DNA from 2 places in the Brucella cytisi genome. Region 2 is predicted to be linked to the other one. Evidence: predicted binding sites of a transcription regulator. Region 2 holds the regulator's gene; the other holds the start of a gene.

Region 1 (4,214 bases), on a different contig from region 2:
CCGCCGCCGCTGTGGCCGCTCGTCCATGTCGCGGGCCAATCAATGTTGATAATCCGGCGAGAACCGCAGCGGAAAGTGGTGTACCTGTAGACGCTGCAACGCGTGTAGCGAATGCCGATGCATTGAGTTCGTGGTCGGCCAGAAGCACAAGAATGCGCCGGATCACATCACTTGCCTGCGGCTTTTGCCAAGCCTGAGCAATGCGTTCATGCATCGGCATATTCGATGCGGAAACGCCAAGAACGGTATTGTGAAACAGTTGCAGCAGACCAAAAGCCTCTTGCTGCAGAATCGATGTTGAACGTCCCGAACTGGGTAGATCATTCGCAGCGCGAACACCAAAGACAGTAAACAGCCGTTCCAGAGGCCCAGTCTCGGTCTGACGAATGTTCAAGGTCGATTCGTTGTCACTGCTGATGATACCGTCGAAATCCATCTGCCACAGCAGTGCAGCCACTTCCTCCAGCGTTGCTGTTTCGGACAGTTCAGCAGCGTCGCAGCCGCGATAGAGCAAGCGGCCATCCAGGATGGTCGAAATGCCCGAGCGCATGATCGGCAGGCCCCAACGAATGGTGTCGGCGGCAACCACGCTATCTCTCTTGCGACCGGGACGCTTGCCAGCCAGACGATGGACATCCTCCGACCGATAGAGGCTGCGTCTCGGATCATCCGGCAATGGCTTGGAACGGATACGCCCGCGACTCACATTTGCGTAAAGAGTCTGCGGCTTTGTCTGGAGAACAGCGAGGGCTTCCTCCGTAGTTAGCCAGTCCATTATTGCCCCCTACATTGATCTATTTCGTCAAGATTGACGTCAACTATACTTGGATTCAATGTCGAAAGGCAAACAAGGAGAATAATTATGAATAGCGGACTTGAAGATGTGATTGCTGCTGAAACCGTGTTGTCAGACGTCGATGGGCTTGCAGGCAGGCTGGTTATTCGCGGTCGGTCGCTGGACGATCTGGTCCCGCATAGCAGCGTCGAAGATGGAATAGAACTTCTGTGGGGCGGCTTTTTCAATGATCTTCCCAAAGGGGAGGAACTTCAGAAAGCGCTCGGTGAAGCGCGCGTACAGGTATATCATCATACGGATGCGCTTGACGATACATTGATGGAAATGTCTCCCATAGAAGCGCTTCGCGCATTGATGGCACGCATCCCTGATGACGATGATCTGACCGCAGCCTTACACCTGATGGCGGCACCGGCGGTCTTTACGACGGCCATTCTGAGGGGCCAGAAGGGGCGCCGTCCGATACATCCTGATCCGACGCTTCCCCATAGCGCTGACATCCTTCGTATGATGAATGCGGGAATGCCGGATGAAGCAGAAGTTGCGGGGCTGAACACTTATCTTATGACGGTTTCAGACCACGGATTGAACGCATCGACTTTTGCTGCGCGTGTCGTGGCATCGACACGAGCCGGATTGACTTCATCGCTGCTTGCCGCAATCAGCGCACTGAAAGGACCGCTGCATGGTGGTGCACCCGGCCCGGTCCTCGATATGCTGGATGCAATCGGTAGACCCGACAACGCGGAGCGTTGGCTTGAATCCGCTGTTGCGGATGGAGACAGACTGATGGGGTTCGGTCACAGGGTCTATCGTGTACGCGATCCACGCGCCGGTGCCTTGAAAGGTGCATTGAAGCACATCGAAGCCCTAGAACAAGGGCGTGGAAAACACCGCGTTGAATTGGCCGAGGCCGTTGAGAAAGCCGCTATCGCAGTTCTAAAGCGCCACAAACCGGACCGCTCCCTCGAAACCAATGTCGAGTTCTATACTGCTTTGTTGTTGGAACAACTGGGGTTCCCACGTGAGGCTTTCACTTGCGTTTTCGCTATGGGGCGGGCCATGGGCTGGATAGCGCATTGTCGTGAACAGGTGGCGGCAAACAAGCTCATTCGTCCGCAGTCGCGATATGTCGGCCCAACTGTGGGACTTGTCGCCTAAAGTGGACACAACAAGAGGCGCGGATGCTACCTTCCGCGCCTCAAAGCCGACCGTCATATCTCTGTGACATGAATCGGGTTTTCTGCGCTCAGATCAGGTTGCCATTGAAGGGGACAACCACATGAGCACCGAAGCTCCTCAGCCCAGAAAACTCCGAACCCTCTTTATCTCGGATGTGCATCTCGGTTCCAAGGCCGCACAGGCGGAACTGCTTCTGGATTTTCTTCGCTATCATGAAGCCGAGACGATCTATCTTGTCGGCGATATTGTCGATGGGTGGCGCCTGCGGCGCAATTGGCATTGGCCGCAAGAGCATAATGACGTAGTCCAGAAGCTGCTCCGCAAGAGCCGCAAGGGTGCCAACATCATCTACATTGCTGGTAATCACGATGAGTTCCTGCGTAATTTTCAGGGAACGCATTTTGGCGGCATCGAAGTGATGAACCGCGCGATCCATGAGACGGCAGACGGACGCAAGTTTCTGGTAATCCATGGTGATCAGTTCGATGTGGTTGTACGCAATGCCCGCTTTATCGCCTATCTGGGTGATTGGGCATACGACACAGCGATCTGGATAAATACGGTTATGAGCCGGGTTCGCTCGCTTTTCGGCCTGCGCTATTGGTCATTTTCAGCCTGGGCGAAGTTTCGCGTCAAAAAGGCGGTCAATTTCATTGGTCAGTTCGAGAGCGTGGTTTCGGAAGAAGCGCAGCGTATCGGGGTTGATGGTGTGATCTGCGGCCATATTCATCACGCCACGATCGAGAGCATGAATGGCGTGGAATACATCAATACGGGCGATTGGGTGGAAAGCTGCACGGCCGTGATTGAACATTTCGATGGCCGTATGGAGCTCATCGAATGGACGGAACGCCGTGATCGCCGCCCGACGACAGGTATTGTCAATTCCGACAGTGAAGAGCGTGACGAGGATAGGGTAATCCAGCTCCCACTTCCCGTCCGCGAACTGGCGACCTTCCGCTGATGAAGAAAATTGTCATCGTTACCGACGCCTGGCATCCTCAAGTCAACGGCGTCGTGCGCACGCTGACCAAATGTCGTGATCTGATGATTGAGCGCGGATACAACGTCACCGTCATATCTCCGCTGGATTATCGGTCGGTCCCCTGTCCGACCTATCCGGAAATCCGGCTCGCCTTGACGACGCCAGGTGCGCTTAGACGACGTTTGAAGGTCATGCGACCGGACTATGTGCACATTGCAACCGAGGGACCACTCGGGTTTATGGCACGGCGCGCCTGCCTGAAAATGGGCTGGTCCTTCACGACAAGCTTTCACACGCGGTTTCCCGAATATCTTGCGGAACGCTTTCCTGTCCCGCCACAATGGACCTATGCTTTCCTGCGACGTTTCCATAATGCGGCCCAGCATACGCTGGTACCGACCCAATCTATTGTGGATGATCTCAAGGGGCGAGGTTTTACGCGGCTGGACCTCTGGACGCGCGGTGTCGATCGCAATCTGTTTTATCCTCGGCCGGAAGTGGTCAAGGACTTGCCACGTCCGGTGTTCATTTGTGTGGGACGCGTCGCCACGGAAAAGAACCTGCCAGCGTTTCTGGAGCTTGATCTTCCCGGCACAAAGTTGATCGTCGGGGATGGTCCTTCCCTCAACGATCTGCGTGCGCGTTTCCCGGAGGTTGTGTTTGTCGGGAAGCAGGAAGGTGAAACGCTGGCAAACACCTATGCCGCAGCCGACGTGTTTGTCTTCCCAAGCCGGACAGATACGTTTGGTCTCGTCTTGCTTGAAGCAATTGCCTCCGGCTTGCCGGTGGCGGCCTATCCCGTTCCCGGATCACGGGATGTCGTGGTGGCAACCGGGGCAGGCGTTCTCTCCGAAGATCTTGGGAAGGCGTGTCTGTCAGCCCTGCAAATGGAGCCGTTCGAGCCCGCACAGGTGCTCAGGCAGTTCACCTGGGACGCTTGTGCGGACATTTTCGAAGATGCTCTCGCTCCGATAAGCGGAACCGCGAGCGAGAGTTATCAACGTGCAAGTCAGCCCCAGACGGCGGCTTCCGGCGGGTAAACCAGAGCCCCATCATAGCGCAAGCCTGGGTCACGATCATGGGCGAGGAGTAGCGGGCCATCAAGGTCAACCACATTGGCTTTCTGGGCGAGCAGAACAGCTGGCGCCATGCCGAGCGATGTGCCGACCATACAGCCGACCATGATCTGAAGACCGTAGTTGATTGCCTTGTCTCGCATGATGAGACCTTCAGTCAGTCCACCTGCTTTGT
Region 2 (4,214 bases):
TGGTGCTGACGCTGATGACGCTTCCCACCATCATTATCGCGACCCGCGCCGCCCTTCGCGCGGTGCCGCCGTCGATCCGCGCTGCGGCCCTCGGTCTTGGTGCATCGAAAACACAGATGGTGTTCCACCACGTCCTGCCGCTTGCCGCACCCGGCATCCTGACGGGAACGATCATCGGCCTTGCCCATGCGCTTGGTGAAACCGCGCCGCTTCTTCTCATCGGCATGGTGGCTTTCGTCGCCGACGTGCCGTCCACGCCAATGGATCCAGCGACGGCATTGCCTGTACAAATCTACATGTGGGCGAATGAAGCAGAACGCGCCTTTGTGGAACGCACGTCAGGCGCTATCATCGTCCTGCTTCTGTTCCTTGCCGTGATGAATATTGCAGCAATCATTCTGCGCCGCCGCTTCGAGCGCCGCTGGTAAACGGGAGTCGAAAGCTATGAACCTGATGACTGAACGATCTCTCGAGAAAGCCGTAGGAGAAAAGATGAACGCCAACGCCAATTCCATAAAGATGCGCGGCGACAAGGTTTGCGTATTTTATGGTGAGAAGCAGGCGCTGTTCGACGTCGATCTGGAAATCCAGGAAAAGATGGTCACGGCGCTGATCGGCCCTTCGGGTTGCGGCAAGTCTACCTTCCTGCGTTCGCTTAACCGCATGAACGATACGATCGAAGGCTGCAAGGTCGGTGGCAAGATCACGCTCGACAATGAAGACATCTACGATCCGAAGATCGATGTCGTCGAACTGCGCGCCCGCGTCGGCATGGTGTTCCAGAAGCCGAATCCGTTTCCGAAGTCGATTTATGAAAATGTCGCCTACGGCCCACGTATTCACGGTCTCGCCCGCACCAAGGCCGATCTTGAAGAAATCGTCGTGACGAGCTTGCAGAAGGCGAGCTTGTTCGAGGAAGTGAAGGATCGTCTGCACGATGCGGGCACCGGTCTTTCGGGTGGCCAGCAGCAACGTCTTTGCATCGCACGCGCGATTGCGGTGAGCCCGGAAGTCATTCTCATGGACGAACCGTGCTCGGCGCTCGACCCGATTGCGACCGCGAAGGTGGAAGAGCTGATCGATGAACTGCGCCAGAACTATACGATCGTGATCGTCACGCACTCCATGCAGCAGGCCGCGCGTGTTTCGCAGCGCACCGCCATGTTCCACCTCGGCAATCTGGTCGAAGTGGGTGACACGGAAACCATGTTCACCGCGCCGACCGAAAAGCGCACGCAGGACTACATTACCGGACGCTTCGGCTGATCCGCAACTGCGCTTCAACAGATAGACAGTGCGGCTTCCCCGCAATTTATATTACGAGGTCTACTATGCCGTCTCAGCATACCGTTCGCTCCTACGACGAGGAATTGAAGTTTCTCTCCCATAAGATCGCCGAAATGGGCGGACATGCGGAACGTATGGTCGAGCAGTCGGTCGCCGCTATCGTCAATGCGGACAATGCGCTCGCACAGCGCGTCATCTCCGACGATCTCATTCTCGATGCCAGCGAGCGCGAGATTGACGACAAGGCTGTGATGATTATCGCCAAGCGTCAGCCCATGGCTGTGGACCTGCGCGAAATCATTGGCTCGATCCGCATCTCTGCCGATCTGGAACGCGTGGGCGATCTGGGCAAGAACATTGCCAAGCGCGTTGCCGCCGTTTCGGAATCGCGCCAGCCGGTAAAGCTTTATCGTGGGCTCGAAACACTCGCTGAGCTGGCGCTGACCCAGCTCAAGGATGTTCTCGACGCCTATGCGTCGCGCTCGGTGCAGCAGATCAATGTCGTTCGCGACCGCGACGACGAGATTGATGCCATGTACACGTCACTGTTCCGCGAGCTGTTGACCTACATGATGGAAGACCCGCGCAATATTTCCGCCTGCACGCATCTTCTGTTCTGCGCAAAGAATATCGAGCGTATCGGCGATCACGCGACCAATATTGCGGAGACCGTCTACTACATCGTGACCGGCCTGCAAATGCCGGCCGAACGACCCAAGGAAGACCTGAGCCACGGTATTGTCGTGGATGAGGCGCGTAAACCCTGAACTGCAGCCGACCGGACCACACGGTCCGGCGGTTGAGAATGAGTGAATAGCGCGGCGGCACGCGGTCGATTGGGGGATTGTATCTACCGCCCGCCGAATTTGGATAGGGAAATACTGGATGTCACAGGCACCCAAAATCGCTGTGGTAGAAGACGAAGAGGCGCTGAGCGTTCTTCTTCGCTATAATCTTGAGGCAGAGGGCTACCAGGTCGATACAATGCTGCGCGGCGACGAAGCCGAGATCGCCTTGCGCGAGAACGTACCGGATCTGCTCATTCTGGACTGGATGTTGCCGGGCGTATCGGGCATCGAGCTCTGCCGTCGCCTGCGCCAATGGCCGGAAACCGAACGCCTGCCCATCATCATGCTGACGGCACGTGGCGAGGAAAGCGAACGTGTTCGGGGCCTGAGCGTCGGCGCGGACGACTATGTCGTGAAGCCATTTTCGACGCCGGAATTGCTAGCGCGCGTCAAGGCGATGTTGCGCCGGTCGAATCCGAGCATTCTTTCGCATGTGCTGAAAGTGGGCGACCTGGTTCTCGACCGTCAACAGCATCGTGTCTATCGCAAGGAAAAGGAAGTTCGTCTCGGACCAACGGAATTCCGCCTGCTCGAATATTTCATGATGTCGCCCGGTCGTGTCTTCTCACGTAGCCAGCTTCTGGATGGCGTTTGGGGACCGGACATCTATGTCGACGACCGCACGGTGGACGTCCATGTCGGACGGCTGCGCAAGGCGATCAATGTCGGTCGTGCGCTCGATCCGATCCGTACCGTTCGGGGTGCGGGTTATTCTTTCGGGTGACCGCTGCGGTCATTTCGGCGTCAGGAACTGAACTTGTCCGACCCGCCACGGTATCCGTGGCGGGTCGTTTTTGTTTAAGACCCCGCTTTGCAAGGTGCGGATCGTGCTCGCCCGATTCGCATTGCAACAACCCGAAACGGGTCTCAAAAGCACAATCTCACGCGATGTTACAAATCTGTTGTCAAAGTTGACAAAGAGCAATGGAACCGGCCTGGAAGCAGAAATTCTACAGAAGATTTGAAACGCCACAAATGTGTATGCAAAAAAAGTACAAGAAAAAGTGAATTAAGGCAGCGATATGGCGTGTATTGCGAGACTTTGAATCTCGTGAAATCAATATCTTACCTGAATTGCTAATTCTCGTTAAGGAATTATTAATATATTTAAAGGGCTTGTAGGCACATTCGCAATCTCGATTCGGAATTGTTTTAGGACTTTTCAGCGGTCTCCAGCATTGTTGGGATTTGACCTGTTGCCTTTTTTTGGCCTAAAAATTCCAAAACCTTGAATTCGATTGAGCGACTGTAGGACGTGAGATTTTGATCTTCGTCCTCTTTGACTTGCACCGCAGTCAGACGTTCGCGCGCATCATTCCAGATGTGTTCGCCTGAATGGATGACTGGATCAGTTAAGGGTCCTAATATGAGACTGAGCCATTGACGCGCGCCGCGAAGTGGAAATTGCCCGCTCTTATCGGGCTGGTGATTGCGCCTTTCGTGGTGACCGGTTGCACGACAACCGGAACCTCGGGAAAAGCCAATTCGGAAAAGACGGCGGCAAGCCACGTCAAATCCGTCAATGGCGTGAAGACCTACACCTACACCGCACGGGACAAGAATTGCCTTGAACGTGCGATGTTCTTCGAATCCAATCGTTCGAGTTCCGACGGTCTTCTGGCTGTTGGTACGGTGGTCATGAACCGTCTCGCGTCGGGACGTTATCCGGATACGATTTGCGGTGTCGTCGGTCAGAAGAACCAGTTTGCGCCCGGTGTGCTTACCCGCCAGATGAATTCCAAGGCGCTGCCTGATGTTCAGGCCGCTGCCGACGCGGTTCTGAAGGGTGAGCGTCATCCGAAGCTCAAGAACGCCATGTTCTTCCACACGGCGGGTCTGAAGTTCCCTTACAACAATATGCATTACGTGCTCGTAGCCGGTGGAAATTCCTTCTACGAGAAGCGCAATCGCGACGGTTCGCTGCAAAATCCGGTTCCGCAGGAGCCATACAATCTGGCTATGGCCTATTCGCCGCAATCACCTTCCGTTCCACAGGATCCGTCTTATGATGTGACCCTGCCACAAACCGGCCCAGTTCCGGGAACGGAACCGACCGTTCAGGTGGCACTCGCGGAAGCG

What was found. The regulator PhoB, encoded in region 2, activates phosphate uptake and scavenging genes when phosphate is short. The targets are predictions, from matches to a motif close to TGTCATNNANCTGTCAT.
Region 1: a site for PhoB is predicted at 2,009-2,025, ahead of AAE521_RS03010 (UDP-2,3-diacylglucosamine diphosphatase). Genes of this name have one in related genera too.

Annotation. Positions count from the first base shown of each region.
Region 1 covers NZ_JBCAUP010000002.1:160,199-164,412, forward strand. The annotation lists gene AAE521_RS03000 (citrate synthase) at 1-775, opposite strand, end outside; gene AAE521_RS03005 (citrate synthase/methylcitrate synthase) at 863-1,957, shown strand; gene AAE521_RS03010 (UDP-2,3-diacylglucosamine diphosphatase) at 2,079-2,942, shown strand; gene AAE521_RS03015 (glycosyltransferase family 4 protein) at 2,942-4,003, shown strand; gene dgcA (N-acetyl-D-Glu racemase DgcA) at 3,973-4,214, opposite strand, start outside.
Region 2 covers NZ_JBCAUP010000013.1:159,355-163,568, reverse strand. The annotation lists gene pstA (phosphate ABC transporter permease PstA) at 1-428, shown strand, start outside; gene pstB (phosphate ABC transporter ATP-binding protein PstB) at 493-1,266, shown strand; gene phoU (phosphate signaling complex protein PhoU) at 1,332-2,054, shown strand; gene phoB (phosphate regulon transcriptional regulator PhoB) at 2,173-2,859, shown strand; gene AAE521_RS14620 (cell wall hydrolase) at 3,516-4,214, shown strand, end outside.